DNA from 3 places in the Mesorhizobium sp. M0140 genome. Region 3 is predicted to be linked to each of the others. Evidence: riboswitches for the same ligand, from Rfam matches in the RefSeq annotation. Region 3 holds a riboswitch; each other region holds the start of a gene.
The links. Region 3 has a riboswitch for cobalamin ahead of metE (5-methyltetrahydropteroyltriglutamate--homocysteine S-methyltransferase). Riboswitches for the same ligand answer to the same signal wherever they lie in the genome.
Positions count from the first base shown of each region.

Region 1: it holds a riboswitch for cobalamin, as region 3 does, so the genes downstream of both, NKJ37_RS12405 (ABC transporter ATP-binding protein) here and metE (5-methyltetrahydropteroyltriglutamate--homocysteine S-methyltransferase) in region 3, are expected to answer to the same signal.
Region 2: it holds a riboswitch for cobalamin, as region 3 does, so the genes downstream of both, NKJ37_RS25895 (DUF1636 family protein) here and metE (5-methyltetrahydropteroyltriglutamate--homocysteine S-methyltransferase) in region 3, are expected to answer to the same signal.

Region 1 covers NZ_JAMYTM010000010.1:31,594-37,570, reverse strand. The annotation lists gene NKJ37_RS12420 (D-arabinono-1,4-lactone oxidase) at 1-470, shown strand, start outside; gene NKJ37_RS12415 (DSD1 family PLP-dependent enzyme) at 470-1,609, shown strand; gene NKJ37_RS12410 (AraC family transcriptional regulator) at 1,614-2,447, opposite strand; cobalamin riboswitch at 2,741-2,947, shown strand; gene NKJ37_RS12405 (ABC transporter ATP-binding protein) at 3,110-3,898, shown strand; gene NKJ37_RS12400 (ABC transporter substrate-binding protein) at 3,944-4,891, shown strand; gene NKJ37_RS12395 (FecCD family ABC transporter permease) at 5,027-5,977, shown strand, end outside.
Region 2 covers NZ_JAMYTM010000032.1:31,223-37,199, reverse strand. The annotation lists gene cobW (cobalamin biosynthesis protein CobW) at 1-911, opposite strand, end outside; gene NKJ37_RS25895 (DUF1636 family protein) at 914-1,342, opposite strand; cobalamin riboswitch at 1,382-1,586, opposite strand; gene NKJ37_RS25890 (hypothetical protein) at 1,633-1,929, opposite strand; gene NKJ37_RS25885 (DUF6348 family protein) at 1,959-2,636, opposite strand; gene NKJ37_RS25880 (winged helix-turn-helix domain-containing protein) at 2,688-3,896, opposite strand; gene NKJ37_RS25875 (NADH-quinone oxidoreductase subunit A) at 4,227-4,592, shown strand; gene NKJ37_RS25870 (NuoB/complex I 20 kDa subunit family protein) at 4,583-5,164, shown strand; gene NKJ37_RS25865 (NADH-quinone oxidoreductase subunit C) at 5,169-5,771, shown strand; gene NKJ37_RS25860 (NADH-quinone oxidoreductase subunit D) at 5,772-5,977, shown strand, end outside.
Region 3 covers NZ_JAMYTM010000031.1:8,900-14,876, forward strand. The annotation lists gene NKJ37_RS25460 (cytochrome-c peroxidase) at 1-709, shown strand, start outside; gene metE (5-methyltetrahydropteroyltriglutamate--homocysteine S-methyltransferase) at 1,152-3,503, opposite strand; cobalamin riboswitch at 3,599-3,800, opposite strand; gene NKJ37_RS25470 (alpha,alpha-trehalose-phosphate synthase (UDP-forming)) at 4,369-5,977, opposite strand, start outside.

The sequences.
Region 1 (5,977 bases), on a different contig from region 3:
AATTGCCGGCCGAGGACTACGTGCAGGACTGGCTCAACGTCTATGCCAGCGACCGGCAGACCAAGTTCAACGAGATGGAATATCATTTGCCGTTCGAGGAAGGGCCGAAGGCGCTGGCCGAGATCATCGAGCTGACCGAGAAGCGTTTTCCCGAGGTCTATTTCCCGATGGAGGTGCGCTCGGTCGCGCCGGACCAGTTCTGGCTTTCGCCATTCTACAACAGGCTGACCTGCTCCATCGCCATCCACCATGACGCGGCGAACGATCCGTTGCCGTTCATGCGGGCGGCAGAGCCGATCTTCCGCAGATATGGCGGCCGGCCGCATTGGGGCAAGATGCACAGCCTGAAGGCGGCGGATCTGAAAAAGCTCTACCCGCGCTGGGACGACGCCATGGCGGTGCGCCGCGACGTCGATCCGCAAAACCGCTTCGTCTCGCCCTATATGGCCGGCTTGTTCGGCATCGAATGATGAGCACCTATTTTTCCACCCTGTCGGATGCGCTGAAGGAAGCCGGCATCTTCCAGCCCTGCCTGCTGCTCGATCGCGACCGGCTGGACAGCAACATTGCCCTGGTAAAGGAGAGACTGGATCCCGGCCTGGCCGTGCGGCTGGTCGACAAATCGCTCGCCTGCCTGCCGCTGCTTGCGCATATCGGCAAGGCGCTCGGCAGTGAGCGCTTCATGACCTTCCATCCGCCGATCAGCGAGGCGGTGCTGAAGGCGTTTCCGGATGCCGATCTGCTGTATGGCAAGCCGATGCCTGTCGATGCGGCAAGGGCTGTGCTTTCGAGGGGCGTGGTCGACTGGTCGCGTGTCTGCTGGCTGATCGACAGCGAGGAGAGACTGGCGGAATATGGCGCCCTCGCTGGCGAACTCGGCATCGGCCTGCGCATCGCTTTCGAGATCGATGTCGGGCTGCATCGCGGCGGGTTCGCCAATCCTGAGGCCTTGTCGAAGGCGTTGAGCGCGTTGCCGGCCCGGCTGCATTGCGAAGGCGTCATGGCCTACGAGGCGCATGCGCCGCTCATTCCCGGCCTTTTCGGCGGACCGGCAAAGGCATTGGCCAAGGCGTCGGCGCAGGCCTCGGCGTTCGTCGCCTGTCTCGGCGCCGACCAGCGCCGTATCCTGAACATCGGCGGCAGCAAGACCGCGCTGCTTCATCATGGCGGCATGGCCAACGAGGTCTCGATGGGCTCGGCCTTCGTGCTGCCCAGTGATTTCGATACGCCAGGCCTCGACGGCTTCCAGCCGGCGGCCTTCATCGCCACGCCGATCTTGAAAATGGTCGAGCCGATGCTGCCTGGCCCGCCGGCCGTCACCCGCCTGCTGCAGGCGCTCGGCCGCTTCCCGCGCAAGGGCTGCTATCTCTATGGCGGCAAGTGGATGGCCGAGCCCGTCTTCCCCGAAGGCATGAAGGCGAACGGGCTGCTCGGCCTGTCCTCCAACCAGCAATTCATGGGCTTGCCCGCCGACGCGACCGCAAAACCCGGCGACTACGCGTTTCTAAGGCCGACGCAGAGCGAAGCCGTGCTGCAGCAGTTCGGGTCGATCGCTGTGTTTTCCGGCGGCGGGATAGTCGATCGCTGGCCGGCGCTGCCGATGGCCTGACCGACTACGCCTTCACCGGTATCCAGATCTCCAGCCCGCCATTGCCGCTGCGTGGGTCGAACTCAGGGCCGTAGCGTTCGAATTCCGGCGCATCCGATATCTCGTGGCCGGAAGCCGGCAGCCACTTGTTCCAGATCGTGTTGACCGTCCGGCGAATGGTCGAAATGTGTTCGCGGTGGGCAAAGACCGCATATTTCTGCGCCGGCACCCGCACCCGGCTGAATTCCTTGGGCAGGTCGGAAAAATCAGACACTTCGACGCCGGCGATGTAGTCGAAATTGCCGGCATCGTCGCCGTTGACGCAGACGCCATAGGCGACGTCGCCGGCCTCGCCCGGAATGTTGCCGATATAGGGGCCGAAGCGCTGCCACTGCGTCGGGATGGCGGCGCTGGTTTCGCAGCTGTAGCGTTCGCCGAGGCCGGCAATCAGGAACGGCCGGCTGGTCTCGAAACGCGGCGGTTCGAGATTGGTGAGGAAGGACTGGTCCATCAGGATCGGCTCCAGCAGGTCGAGCTTGTCGAGTGTGCCTTGCGCGCGCACCAGTTCCGGCGTGGTGCCGAACTGATCGCGGAAGGCCCGGGTGAACGCCTCATGCGAGTTGTAGCCGGCGTCGAGCGCGACGCTGAGGATGTCGGGCGCCCCGCCGGCCAGCTTGCGCGCCGCCTCGGTCAGCCGGCGTGAGCGCATGTAGCCCATCACCGACCGGCCGGTGGCGGCCCCGAAAGCCCGCGTCACATGAAAACGCGACACCCCGCTGCTTTGCGCGACATCGTCGAGTGTAACAGCCTCCGGCAGATGACTTTCGACGAACCACAGCGCTTTCTCGGTCGAGTTCATTTTGCTCCTCGCATTGGCCAGATCATCCTGCCGTTTCCTGGCGCGGCCAGTTTGATCGAAATTGCGCATCCCGCGCAATCGCACCGATCCCGTCACAGTCGCACCGATATGGCGCAGCGTTGGAGCGCCCCTTGCCGCCGACGAGCCAAATTCGGCAGGCTTCACTTGACAGCGCCAGGCGGCATCCTCTAAATGCGTAATGTTATTACATATCGAGAGCGGGAAATGCATGTTTCCCCTAGCCGGCCCACCACTCCGTCCGAGAAATCCATTGCGAAGCGATTGGGGGAAATCTACGCTGAAGCGGTGATGGTCCCCGAGTCGAAAGGCGAGGGGTGAAAAGGGAACACGGTGAGATCCCCAGGGGTCGAGGCCGTGGCTGCCCCCGCAACTGTAAGCGGCGAGCAAAATCCGTGAATGCCACTGGCCGGCAAGGCTGGGAAGGCAGGATGGCGCAACGACCCGCGAGCCAGGAGACCTGCCATCACTGAGTTGACCGGACGGGGTGTGCCGGGAGGAAACGCGAATCCCGGTCTTGTCGGCCGCTTCGCCAGCTTCCTTCCGTCGCCAGTTTTGGAAAGTGACGGAAAGTTGGACGGCTCTATCGATCATCGCATCATCGTGAGCACGCATTGCCATCCCGGCAATCTGGCGGGCAGCCGATGCCCGTAGCGCTTCTCGAAGCCCGTGACCTCTGCGCCATGGCGAACGGGCGGGATCTGGTCCAGGCGGTCAGCTTCTCGGTGGCCGCTGGCGATCGCCTAGCCATCATCGGTCCCAACGGCGCCGGCAAGACGACGCTGCTGCGCATGCTGTCGGGCATGCTGCGGCCAAGTTCCGGCGAGGTGAACCTCGGCGGGCGCCGGCTGGACAGGATTTCCGCCGCCGAGCGGGCACTGCATATCGCCGTGGTCGGCCAGACCGACCAGCCCGATCCGCGGCTGGCGGTGATCGACTATGTCGAGCTGGGCCGGGTCCCGCACGCTCGGCTACGGCGCAGGAGCGAGGAGCGTGACATTGTCGTCGATGCGCTGCGCCGGACCGGCCTGCTGCCGCTGCTTGGCCGCACCATCGGCTCGCTGTCGGGCGGCGAGCGCCAGCGCGCCCAACTGGCCCGCGCCATCGCCCAGCAGCCAAAGATCCTGTTCCTCGACGAGCCGACCAACCATCTCGACCCGCGCGCCCGCGGCGAACTGCTCGACCTCGTGGCAGGCTTCGAGATGACGGTGATCGCGGTGCTGCACGATCTGGCGCTGGTGGCACCGTTCGCCACCAGGGTGGCGGTGATGAACCATGCCCGTCTGCAAGCGCTCGCCGCACCGCGCGAAGCGCTGACCCAAAAGCTGATTCGCGAAATTTTCGGCATCGATGTGCTGCGTCTGCGCCATCCGACCGAAGACCGCGAACTGACGGTGTTCGATGTTCCGAACCGTGCCGCGCCGCCATCCTGATTGAAGCCGTCCCATATCGATCATCCCGTCCACAGGAGCAAACCCTTGAAACGCCTTGCTTTTTCGCTTGCCTTCTCGCTGCTGGCCTCGACAGCCCTGGCCTTCCCGGTAACTGTCGACAGCTGCGGCAAGCCGCTGACCTTCGATGCGCCGCCGAAGCGCGCCGTCATCCAGGATCTCAACATGGCCGAGATGGCTTTCGCGCTGAAACTGCAGCCGTCGATCGTCGGCCTGACCGGCATCACCGGATGGTACAAGGTGGGTCCTGAGTTCAAGGCCGAGCAGGGTTCGATCCCGGAACTGGCGCCGAAATATCCGACGCTCGAAAACCTCGTCGCGGTCGAGCCCGATTTTTTCTTCGCCGGCTGGTATTATGGCATGAAGCCGGGTGGTGAAGTGACGCCCGACACGCTTGCTCCGCACGGCATCAAGACGCTGGTGCTGACGGAAAGCTGCGTCCATCTCGACAAGAGCCGCCCCGCCGCCTCGATGGACCTGCTCTATGGCGACGTCGAAAAGCTGGGCAAGATCTTCGGCAAGGAGGCCGAAGCTGAGAAGCTTGTCTCCGGCTGGAAGACGCGGCTCGCCGACATCACCGCCAAGGTCGGCGACGCCAAGGGAACGCGGGTCTTCCTCTATGATTCCGGCGAGGACAAGCCGTTCACCGCAGGCAAATTCGCCATCCCCAGCGCCATGATATCAGCCGCCGGCGGCGACAACATTATGGCCGACATGGACACCAGTTGGGGCAATACGGACTGGGAAACGGTGGCGTCGCGCAATCCGCAATTCCTCATCCTGCTCGATTACCAGGATGGCGGTGGCTACAGGAAACTGCTCGATTTCCTGAAGGCGCATCCGGCCATGAAGGAGACCGACGCGGTCAAGAACGAGCGCTTCGTCGCGCTGCGCTATGCCGAACTTACTCCCGGCCCGGCCAACATCGAAGCGATCGACAAGATCGCCAAGGCCATGCATCCGGAAGCGTTTTGATGCCTGTCGCCCAAAAGTGCGCAGCGGTTTTGGGGCAACGACATGCATGAACAAGAGATCCTGGAAGTGCGTCGCACGCGTCCTGACAGACGCGACGCATTTCCAGGCTTGCGCCATCCGGCATTTGCACCGGCCATGCTGGCGGGCGCGGCGGCGATCGCCGCTCTCGCTCTGCTGTCGATCGCCTATGGTTCGACACTGATCCCGCTGACCGATGTTGTTGCCGCGCTTGGTCGTGTAATCGGCTTCAGCGGGCACGACGTGGCAGGACCGGTCGGCAAGATCGTCGTCGACCTGCGGCTGCCGCGCACGATCCTGGCCATCTGCGTCGGCGTCGGTCTCGGCGTCGTCGGTGCGCTGCTGCAGACGGTGACCCGCAACGACCTTGCCGACCCGTTCCTGTTCGGCCTGTCGTCGGGCGCCGCCGCGGGTGCGGTTTCCGTTATCACCGTCTTCGGCGACAGTTTCGGCATCTGGACATTGCCGGTCGCGGCCTTCACCGGCGGCATATTGGCTGCCGGCGTCGTCCTGCTGCTGGTGGCGCGGGTGAGGGGGCAAGGCCCGGAGCGGCTGATCCTTGCCGGCCTTGCCGTGTCCTTCATGTTCACCGCCTTGACCAACTATCTTGTCTTTGCCGGCGATCAGCGCGCCGCCCACTCCGTGCTGTTCTGGACCATGGGCGGCCTTGGCCTGGCGCGCTGGGACAACATCTGGCTCGGCGCACTGGGTGCGGGGACCATTCTGGCTTACGCGCTGTGGAACCACCGCCGGCTCGATGCTTTCCTGGCCGGTGAAAATGCCGCCGAAAGCCTTGGCGTGCCGGTGGCGCGCATGCGCCGGATGACCTTTCTCGTCGCCGCCTTCTCGACGGCTATCCTTGTCTCGGTCGCTGGCGTCATCGGCTTCGTCGGGCTGATGATCCCGCATCTGTCACGGCCGCTGGCGGGCCCCTTGCACCTGCGCCTGGTTGCCAGCTGTGCCGTGTTTGGCGCGGTGCTTTTGCTGGCCAGCGACCTTCTGGCCCGAACGCTGCTGCCGCCGCAGGAACTGCCGATCGGCATCATCACCAGCTCGGTCGGCTCGTTC
Region 2 (5,977 bases), on a different contig from region 3:
ACGGCCTGCAGCAAGAGCCGCATGGGCTTGCCGCCGACCTCGACGAAGCCTTTTACGCGCAGCACGTTCTCTTCTTCGGCGACGGTGGCGACGCGCTTTGCCAACTCGTCCGGATTGGCGATCGAGGCAATGTCGACGATGAAGGTGTCGAAGTCGTCATGCTCATGGTCGAATGCGCCGTCATGGTGGGACTTGCGGTTTTCGATGTCGTCCTCGACGGCGAGACCGAGACCGAGCAGCACGGAGGGATCGACCTTGCCATGCGACGTCGGCACGATCTTCACCGCGCGGGCGGAATGTTCGTTGATGATGGCGTTGGCGCGGGCGGTGCCGGCGGCGTCCATCAGGTCGCTCTTCGACAGGATGATCAGGTCGGCGCAGGCGATCTGATCCTCGAACACTTCTTCCACAGGATCGTCATGGTCGAGCGTCTCGTCCCCGGCGCGCTGCGCCTGCAAGGCGTCCATGTCGTTGGCGACGCGGCCTTCGGCCAGCGCCGGGCCGTCGACCACGGCGATGACGCCATCGACTGTGACGCGGCTCTTCACGCTCGGCCACTGGAAGGCCTGGACCAGCGGCTTGGGCAGCGCCAGGCCCGAGGTTTCGATCAGGATATGGTCGACCCTCGGCGTCAGCGACAGGATCTTGTCAAGCGCCGGCACGAAATCGTCGGCGACGGTGCAGCAGATGCAGCCATTGGCCAGTTCGACGATGTTTTCCTCCGGGCAGGTGTCGATGCCGCAGCCCTTCAAAATCTCTCCGTCGATGCCGATGTCGCCGAATTCGTTGACGATGATGGCAATGCGTTTGCCGCCGGCGTTTTCCAGGAGATGGCGGACCAGCGTCGTCTTGCCGGCGCCGAGGAAGCCGGTGACGACGGTGCAGGGAACGCGCGAGACGGAAGCAGTCATGATCAGTCCTTCAACAGGTCGAGGGGAGGGATGCGGGCAACGAGGCCACGCTTCAGGCTATCGGGGCGGCCGCGCCATGGAATCAGGCCGTCCTTCGAGGTGGCGAAGAGCTTGGCACCCGTGATGAGGTCGGCGCCGCTGGTCGTGGTCAGGTCGCCGAAGACATAGCTCCAGCAGCCGTCGCGCAGGATGGCGGCGCTGAGGCGCCGCTTGCAATTGCCGAGGCATTCGACGCTGCGGATGCGAATATCGTCGCCAGATGCGGCGCGGCGCGTGTCGTCCGCCAGCAATTCGCCGGCGCGGGGATGGGCGTCGGAGCCGGTCTCATTGCGGCAGGAGGCGCAGACGATGATGGTGACGCCGGCCAAGGCATCATTATGGCCGGACGAAATATCCGCTGTGCCAGCCGAAAAACTGCTGTCGTGGTCCAAAGATCGGGCTCCTTGCCCGGAAACCCGCCGGGCGATCGGATTCTAAAGTCGCAGACGGCAGGTCTCCTGGCTCGCGGGTCATCGCCTTGGGTAGCCGCCTTCCCGGGAACTCCCCAGTGGCTTTCGGCCTTGGCTCTTCGCTTACAGTTGCGGGGACAGCCGCGGATTTGGGATTTTGCCCCGCACCGCATTCCCTCTTAGCCCTTGCCGTTGCGGGCAAGGGACCATCTGGAACCGGATTTAGGCTTTTGCGGGCGGCGGTGTCAACGCAACGCAGGGGCAATCTGAAATCAGGGGCGGGGACGCTTCACTACCACTGACCGCTCTTCGCGAATGCCATCTTCGTTGTTGGGATCAGGAAAAGCTGTAACGAAAGCCGTCAGAAGGATATCTCCATCTTGCCGGTCCAGCCATCCGGCGCTGTCACCCACATCGAAGTAAATGCCATCAACTTTGAAGCCAAATGTGTCTCCAGCAGGTCTAGGGTAGCGTTTTCGGATTGCCTGCGCATGTACGTCCCATGAAAAGGACGAAATCCTATCGAGGCACTCCTGCACCTCTTGGGTCAGCCTGGCTTTGATATCCATTGTTTATCCGCTAGCCTGTGTACGTTGGCTCAATTGTTATCTCCCGGCAACGCAAGGATGACCTGACGCAGCGCCTGGTACCCGTCGCCGTGGTGCCAGTCCTGATCAACGAGGAGCTCTTGACCTTCCGGCCAAGTTTCGTTGTCCAGGAGAATTTCGTTGCCGACCAGTGCTCCGCCATAGCTCGCCAGGAATATCCGGATGAAATGACTGCCAGGGCGAACCTTAGCCGTGAACAGTTTTTCCAAGCGGGCATAAAACGCTGGATATGTCCGGTTGAGAGTGCATTCCACTGCAGCCTGTGTGATCACAGGTCCACCGTAGATCTTCCAGCCAGCATCATTCCGTTGCCAGAATGCAATCTCGGCTTGCATGTTCTCGCAAACATGCTCCGCAAGGCCCTCGATCAGCACATGAAATACACCGATCAGGAATTTTCCGAATGCTTGGAAAATCGCCTGTTCACGCGTGTCGCCCAGTCCAACAAAAGATTCGATGACCGGCTGAGTGCCTAGCAACGGTGAGAAGACGTAGATTTCGAGAACAAGCCTGCGACCCGAGCCTGACGGCTCCTTGTCGAAAACTTGGGCTTCAAAGCGCAGGTCTTCCAGTCCAATCCAGACATCGTTCTGTCCACGGATGGCGCTGATCCCATGCGCAATCAACGCTTCGTGGATCAGGTCGAGAACCTCTTGCGATGCCATCATTGAACCTAGGCCGACAAAACTCCCTCAAACGGCTGCAGCCGACGGCTGATGTCAAGAGCGCCCGTCGCTGATCACGCTCAGCAGCGCCGGACCCAAATCCCCGGCAGGCGTCACTTCGATGCGTTCGAGTCCGAGCCAGCCCTGCATCTGCTTCAATTCCTCGAACAGCTCTGCAGCGGTTTCAGGCGGTGCACCGGGCTCCGCATAGGCCGCATGGACGCGCAGTATGCTGGCCGGACGGTCGGCCTTGAGGTCGACGCGTGCCACGATCCTGTCGCCGAGCAGGAACGGCAGGACATAATAGCCATATTGCCGCTTGTCGGCCGGCGTGTAGATCTCGATGCGGTAGTGGAAATCGAACAGCCGCTCGGTGCGCGACCGCTCGAAGACGACCGGATCGAACGGCGCCAGCAGGGCGCGGGCCTCGACTTTGCGCGGCAGGCGGGCGTCTTTATGAAGATAGGCCGGCTTGTCCCAACCTTCGACACGCACCGGCAGCAGCTCGCCCGTTTCAACCAGTTCCTCCAGCCGGCCCTTCATGTCGGCCGGCGACAGGCGGAAATAGTCGCGCAGGTCGCCTGAAGTCGCCACGCCGTGGGCGCGGGCAGAAATGCGCAGCAATTCGCGGTGCGCGTCCTCGGCTGCCGGTACCGGCAGATCGAGGATCGCCTGCGGCAGCACGCGTTCGGGCAGGTCATAGAAGCGCTCGAAACCGCGGCGGTGCGCCGTGGTGATGCGCCCGGCCCAGAACAGCCATTCGAAGGCGTGCTTGGCATGGCTCCAGCCCCACCAGCCGCCCGAGCCTTTCTGGCCTTCGAGCGCGGAAGCGGCGATCGGGCCGCGCTCGGCGACCTGGCGGTAGATCTCTTCGATGTAGGCGGCGTGCTCGCGGCCCCATTTGGCGAGGCCCAGATACATTTCGTCGCCGCGCTCGGCGCGCTGCATGCGCCAGCGCATCAGCGGGTATGTCTCGACCGGCAGGAAGGAGGCCTCGTGCCCCCAGTATTCGAAAACCGTGCGCTTGCGCGTCACGGCCGCGTTGTCGAGCAGCGAGAACGGGTAGGGGCCAAGGCGCGAATAGAGCGGCATATAATGAGCGCGCACCACCGCGCTGACGGAATCGATCTGCAGCAGGCCGGTGCGGGAGAGGGTGCGGGCAAAATGTCGGCGGTCAGGCGTGCCGGTCGGGCGGGGATCGAGAAACCCCTGGGCGGCAAGCGCGATGCGACGGGCCGTGGGGAGCGAGATCTTTTCCTTCATGCAGGCATCACTTTGAAGTGTTTTGACCGAGGGTCGAATGGCTGATTCCAACCCATGCTAGCAGGGTTTTGGCGGCATCCATGTCAGGAGAGAAAAGTGGAGTAAAAAGCGAAGGAAATCAAACAGGAGCGGATCGGACCAGTTTGCCGCGATATGCCGTCCAGTCGGTGTTTTGAACAAGGTTTGACTTGCTTCGCTGGAAGTGCTGCGCTAACCCTCGCCGCGTTGCAGCATAAGCCCTTAAAACGGTTCAGCGGTTAAACTGTCACGCTTCCGCATTAGGGTCCGGTGCTGTAATCAAAGTGGATTGGCGCCAACGGAAAGCCGAGCATGAACGCACTCTTGAGCTCATACCTGCCCATCGTCCTGTTCATAGGCGTGGCGCTGGTTGTCGGCCTGGCGTTGCTGGCCGCACCCTTCCTGGTGGCCTATCGCAATCCCGATCCCGAAAAGCTTTCCGCCTACGAGTGCGGTTTCAACTCGTTCGACGACGCGCGCATGAAGTTCGACATCCGTTTCTACCTGGTGTCGATCCTGTTCATCATCTTCGACCTGGAAGTGGCCTTCCTGTTTCCGTGGGCGGTGTCGTTTTCGAAGATCGGCATGCTCGGTTTCTGGTCGATGATGGTGTTTTTGGCGGTGCTGACCATCGGCTTTGCCTATGAATGGAAAAAAGGAGCGCTGGAATGGGATTGAACGACAGTTCAGGCACCCTCGTCGCGCCGAAGCCCAAGGGTATTATCGATCCCAACACCGGCAGGCCGGTGGGGGAGGACGATCCCTTCTTCCTCGAGATCAACAATGAGTTGGCCGACAAGGGCTTTTTGGTCACTTCGACCGAGGCGCTCATCACCTGGGCGCGCAGCGGGTCGCTGATGTTCATGACGTTCGGCCTCGCTTGCTGCGCGGTCGAGATGATCCACACCTCGATGCCACGCTATGATTCGGAGCGGTTCGGCGTCGCGCCGCGTGCGTCCCCGCGCCAGTCCGACATCATGATCGTCGCCGGCACGCTGACCAACAAGATGGCGCCGGCGCTGCGCAAGGTCTACGACCAGATGCCGGAACCGCGCTACGTCATCTCGATGGGCTCCTGCGCCAATGGCGGCGGCTACTACCATTATTCCTATTCGGTGGTGCGCGGCTGCGACCGCATCGTGCCGGTCGACATCTATGTGCCCGGCTGTCCGCCGAGCGCCGAAGCGTTGCTGTACGGCATTCTTCTGCTGCAGAAGAAAATCCGCCGCACCGGCACGATCGAACGGTAAATCCATGACCGCATCCCTGAGCGAACTGTCGACCTATCTCGGCGAGAAGCTGCCTGGCCGCTTCAGTGACGGGGTGCTTGCCTATGGCGAGCTTACCGTTCACGTCGAGCCGCGCGATCTGGTCGAGGTGATGACCTTCCTGCGCGACGATGCGCGCTGCCAGTTCATCTCGATCATCGACGTCTGCGGCGCCGACTATCCGTCGCGGGCCAAGCGCTTCGACGTCGTCTATCATCTGTTGTCGCCGAAGCAGAATGTGCGCATCCGCGTCAAGGTGCAGGCCGACGAGGAAACCATGGTGCCGTCGATCACCGGCGTGTTCCCCGGCGCCGACTGGTTCGAGCGCGAGACCTACGATCTCTACGGCGTGCTGTTTTCGGGCCATCCCGATCTGCGTCGCCTGCTGACCGACTACGGTTTCGAAGGCCATCCGCTACGCAAGGATTTCCCGCTGACCGGATTCGTCGAGGTGCGGTACGACGACGAGGCCAAGCGCGTCATCTATGAGCCGGTCGAGCTCAAGCAGGAATTCCGCAATTTCGATTTTTTGTCCCCGTGGGAAGGTACGGATTACGTGCTGCCGGGTGACGAGAAGGCAAAGCAGTAAATGGCTGAAACCTCGGTCCGCAACTTCAACATCAATTTCGGCCCGCAACACCCTGCGGCGCACGGCGTTTTGCGCCTTGTGCTGGAGCTGGACGGCGAAGTCGTCGATCGCGTCGATCCGCATATCGGGCTCTTGCATCGCGGTACCGAAAAGCTGATCGAAGCCAAAACCTATTTGCAGGCGATCCCTTATCTCGATCGGCTCGA
Region 3 (5,977 bases):
TTTCTGGGATGGTCGTGCCGCAGACCTGAAGGCTCAGGCGAAGGGACCGGTCCAAGCTGGCATCGAAATGGCCAATACACCGGACCAAGTCATCGCCACGCTCAAGTCCATGCCGCAATATGTCGAGTGGTTCGATGCAGCTTTTCCGGCTGAAGCCGATCGGGTCACGTTCGACAACTTCGCCAAGGCGATCGAAGCCTTCGAGGCGACACTGGTCACACCGGCCCCGTTCGACAGCTTCCTGAATGGTGATGAGCTTGCCATGACTTCCGAACAGAAACAGGGCCTGGCGCTTTTCATGGACAAAGGCTGCTCGTCCTGCCATGCCGGCATCAACGTTGGTGGGCAAGCCTATTTCCCCTTCGGCCTCGTGGAACAGCCCAGCGCCGAGGTCCTGCCGGACAAAGACAAGGGCCGATTCGCGGTCACCAATGCAGCCGATGACTACTATGTTTTCCGCGTGGCGCCGCTGCGCAACGTTGCACTCACCGCGCCATACTTTCATTCGGGCAAGGTTTGGGATCTGAAACAGGCCGTCGCCATCATGGGGACCACCCAGCTTGGCGTAGTACTGGCGGACGAAGAAGTTGACCTGCTTGTTGCCTTCCTCAACTCGCTGACCGGAGAGGCACCCGAGGTCGCCTATCCCATCTTACCCTCCGAAACGGCGACAACGCCCCGGCCTGTAACGCAGATCTCAGGAAAATAAAGGCCAACTGGCTGCGGACGTCGCAATCGAAAATGATTGCGGCTTTTACTTGGGCCACACGAATTGCCACATCCATCTCCGAATTGGCGGGAGGCTAGCAATACCCGAAACGTGCCACCTCGCCCGTAGTCTGCGCAAATCAACTGGGGAAGCGGACAGACGCGCAGCATCATATATTGTCGCCGCCTGAGCGAACATGCCAAGCAGTCTACTTTGAGAAACGACGTGTGTACGATTTGTTCGAGGCGCGGGGCCTGTATGTTCCCAAGGACCAATACTATAGCGTGGTGTCACATTTATATTTCTGCGGGATGAGGACACGTGCCGAAGGAAAATTGCACATTTTCGCCGTGTGGCTTATTTTCAAGAGTGTGATCGGTTTGGCATATTCCCGGCCGACATCCGCCACCGGCAACTCCCCACACGGTGAGGAAGAGAAGCCTTACGCCTGCACTTTCTGCCGGAGCGCGCGTGCTGCAGCGACCATGTTCATGAGGGCAGGGCGGACCTCCTCCCATTTGCGTGTTTTGAGGCCACAGTCCGGGTTTATCCACAGTTGGCCGTCGGACAGTCGCTCGCGGGCAAGCATGACTAAGTCCGAAATCTCGCCGACTTCCGGGACGCGTGGTGAGTGAATATCATAGACGCCGGGACCGATTTCGTTCGGATATTTGGAGCTCGTGAAGGCGTCCAACAGTTCCATCTTCGAGCGCGACGTCTCAATCGAAATGACATCCGCATCCATTCCAGCAATCGCGTGAATGATCTCGTTGAACTCCGAATAGCACATGTGGGTATGAATTTGAGTCGCGTCCTTTACACCCGTTGAAGCGATCCGGAAACATTCGACAGCCCAGTCGAGATAGACTTTCCAGTCAGATTGGCGCAGTGGCAATCCTTCGCGAAACGCGGCCTCATCGATCTGGACCATCCTTGCGCCGGATCTTTCGAGATCCGTCACTTCGTCGCGGATGGCGAGCGCGATCTGGCGGCAGGCTTCGGAGCGGGGTACGTCGTCGCGAACAAAAGACCAGTTGAGAATGGTGACTGGGCCTGTGAGCATTCCCTTCACGGGCTTTTCCGTAAGCGACTGGGCGAATTGCCACCAGCGCACTGTCATCGGATTGCGCCTCGATACGTCGCCGAAAATGATGGGGGGACGCACGTAGCGCGACCCATAGCTTTGTACCCAGGCATGCTGGGTGAGCGCGAAGCCGGACAACTGCTCGCCGAAATGCTGTACCATGTCGTTTCGCTCGAACTCACCGTGCACCAGCACGTCGAGCCCGATCTCTTCCTGCCAGCGAATTGCAGCCTCGATCTCCTTCTTCAGGAACGTCTCATAGTCGACATAGCTCAGCTGGCCCTTCGCATGAGCGGCCCGCGCCTTGCGTACCTGCGGCGTCTGCGGGAAGGACCCGATGGTCGTCGTCGGGAACGGCGGCAGCCCGAGTGAGCCGGCTTGGACTCTGGAGCGCTCGCCAAAAGCGCTCTCTCGTCGCTTCGCGCTGTCCTCAATGCTAGCGATCCGCCCCTGAACAAGCGGGTCATGGATCCTCGTGGATGTCACGCGCGTGGCGGCAGCCTCGGCAGACGCTTTCAACGCGCCTGCCACCGCATCCCTGCCTTGGGACAGGGCCCGGGCCAGCAAGACCAGCTCGTCGGTCTTCTGGGCCGCGAAGGCGAGCCACGACCTGATGTCGGCGTCGAGTTCCGTCTCCATGCGCAGATCAATCGGCACATGCAGCATCGAGCAAGAAGGCGCGATCTCGACGCGGTCCAAGGGCCAGCCGGCGACGATCGGTTTGATGCGGTCGAGAATGACGGGCAGGTTCGCACGCCAGACGTTGCGGCCATCGATCAAGCCAAGCGAGAGCACCAGATCCTTCGGAGCGAGCCGACCCACCGTTTCCAGCTGCTCGGGAGCGCGCACGAGATCAATATGCAGCCCGGCCAGGGGCAGAGAAACCGCGGTTTCGAGATTGTCTCCCAGCGACCCGAAATACGTAGCCAGCATGATCTTCAGCTCGGGCGCGGCTTTCGACAGCTGGCCATAGGCGAATTCGAACGCAGCTCGTTCGTTCGGGTTCAGATCGAGGACAAGCGCTGGCTCATCGATCTGCACCCAGTCGGCTCCCGACAGCTTCAGCTTCTGCAGGACTTGCTCGTAAACGGGCAGCAGCCGCGGTAGGAGCGCGATGGGACCGAACCCCTCGGCAGGCGATTTCGCCAGCTTGAGGAAGGTGATGGGTCCAAGGATGACTGGGCGTGTGTGAATGCCGAGAGCTTTAGCCTCGAGGAAGTAATCGACCGGCTTCGACGACGAGAGGGCGAACGTCTGATCATCATCGAGTTCCGGCACAATGTAGTGGTAGTTGGTGTCAAACCACTTGGTCATTTCCATCGCGGTTACACCAGGTCCATGAGCCTCCTCCTGGTGACCAGCGTGTCCACAATCCTCCGTCTGACCCTGGTTGCCGCGCGCCATTGCGAAGTAGATGTCAAGTGGGACCTCGCCGCTATTCCAGCCGTAACGGGATGGAACGGCCCCAACCATGGCTGCGGTGTCGAGCACATGGTCGTAAAGCGAGAAGTCGTTCGACGGGATTTTCGACACGCCGCGATCGCGCTGCTCTTCCCAGCTAGCGGCACGGAGCGCCTTCGACGTCGTGAGAAGGTCGCCAGCGGACGATGTTCCGGACCAGTAGCTTTCAAGCGCGAATTTCAGTTCTCGCCGACGACCGAAGCGCGGCACGCCGAGCGTTGCTACAGGAATTTCCTGAGAGTCAGTCATGTCATACCCCGATGGTTGGGGCGTCGATGACAAGGAAGGCGCTAGCAGGCCGGCACGAACGCCGGCTTGCAGCGGCCACCGAGACACCCCGCCCGTGGACGTAATTCGCCGTGGCAGGTCTCCTGGCTCGCGGGGTCATAGCCTCTACCCGTCTTCCTGAGGGTATTCGCCTCAGTGACATGAGTGGGGTTGGCTCGCCGCTAACAGTTGCGGGGGCAGCGCCGGCATTGCACCGGCTTCCCTCTTAGCTCCGCTGCGGCAGCGCCGCACGCGAGAACCACGACACGCAGACAATCACAGCAGTCCGCTCTTTTGTCAATGATGCATAACGAAATGTTTATGTCCTTATGTGATTTCGTTTTTACGCTTGTCTAACATTGTGAAATATTCAGTCGCCCATTGGCGGCGCTGCGCCGCTGCCACCATTGTCCAACTAATGGATCCCTGTCGGGCTGCGACATCCCTCGCAGGTCGCCGATGAAGGATTTCGGACAAGACTTCAAGCGCGTGACAACGTCATTAGAATGCAGAAGATCGCATTGGTGGCGATGTTTAACGATGCGGCCGCAAGCCGTGCGTGCGTGGTAGAAGCGGTTTTCTCGGAGTGAGCGCCAAACCGTGGTCCGAGGGGAATTGGCACGCCAGTCGTCATCACGGGTGACTAGGCAATCGTGATGACTCCGCTCGGCGGCAAGAGACCACACTGACGGAGCCTGGCTCAAGGGTCTGATGCAAAGCCCGACTGTGGTCCCGATAAGCCGCTTAAGCCGCATTCAGGCGGTCAGGATAAGTATCTCTCTCTCCAAGCGCTCTGCATTGAGGGATGCGCAAATGCAGGCAAAGCTCGCGTGCTTCATATTCTGCATCATACGATCGGCAGGACCCAGTTTTTATCCAGTGCACGCGTCAGCGCGGTGTGCAATTCTGGCTCGGTCCGATACGAAGGCATTTGGGCCTCGCTGATCCAGCCCAAGCCAACATAGTGGAAGTGATCCGCAGGGACCGTAACCCGGCTGCTGTCCAGTTGCCGAACGAAGTCCGCTGACCAATGGTGGATCGTATACGCTTCAAGTTTGTCCATCATCCTCCGCCAGCGTTGGATGCGTTCTTCGCGCGGCATGCTGGCCGCTCTTGAGATCGCGGTAGCTATCTCGTCGGAGAGCCTCGGATTTACCAGCAGGGCGTCCTCGCCGAAGTCTTCGGCCGCGCCGGCAAACTTCGATAACACCAGAACGCCAGGGTCGCTCGGATCTTGTGCAGCAATGTATTCTTTCGCCACAAGATTCATGCCATCGCGCAGCGGCGTCACAACGCAAACACGCGCGGCTCTGTAAAGACCCGCTATCTCAGCTTGGGTGAACGACCTGTTCTCATAGATAATCGGCATCCACTCGTCCGTGCCATGCCGGTTGTTGACTTGATTGACGAGTCTTTCGACGTCGCGCCGATATTCGCTGTACGCTTGGATGTCGCCACGTGAGGGAGTTGCGATTTGCAAGAGCGAGACACGTTGCGGCTCGACTGCCAGCAGATCGAAAGCTTTAATCCGATTGTCGATGCCCTTGGTGTAGTCGAGCCGATCGACGCCGATAACTAGCTTTGCTCCGCCAAGTTTCAACTGCGAAATGTAGGCTTTCTGCGCCTCAAGCGAATCTGCGGCACACTGTTCGAATTGCTTCGGATCGATACCTATAGGAAAATTTTGGCATTGCGTCTGGCCATGGTCCGAGAAAACGACCCCGTTCTTGCTCTCCAGCCCCAAATGAGATTGGACACAGGCGAGGAAATTGCTCACATCACGGTCGGTCTGGAAACCGAGCAGATCATACTCGAGCATACATTTCATTAGCTCGCCAGAATTGGGCACGCGCTCCATCATGTCAGACTCGGGCCATGGCGTATGCAGGAAATGGCCGATCGGCCGGTCAATGCCGAGTCTGTGCAAATCAGCGCCGAGCGGCAGGAAATGGTAGTCATGAACCCAGTAGACTGCGTTATCTCCCAATTCGGACACCGCGCGCGCCATGAAGGCATTGACGTCGCGATAACTTTTATAATCCTCTTCCGAGCCTGAGATCCGGTCCGGCAGCGAGTGGAGCGCCGGCCACAATATTGAATTTGCAAAACCTTGATAGTACCGAGAATAGTCCGCTGCCGGCCCATCAAGCCACCCGATTTGACCTTTGCCACGCTGCACGAGGGGCACCTGTTGCTTATCCCCGTCGCCCAGATGCTCGGAAAAACCTACCGAGACCGCGCCGGAACGCTCCACGACGCACTCCAGGGCCGCCGAAAGCCCGCCTGTCTTGGGCTGATCAGAATTGACAGTCGCACCGCGGTTGGAAATTGCGATAAGACTCCTATGTGGCTGCTGGGCCGCCGTGTTGAAGCGCTGGTCTGCGGCTGAGACAACAGGACGGGACGGGCCAACTTCGGCTTGTTGTTCTCGCTCCTGTGGCAAGTCTCTCAGGGGT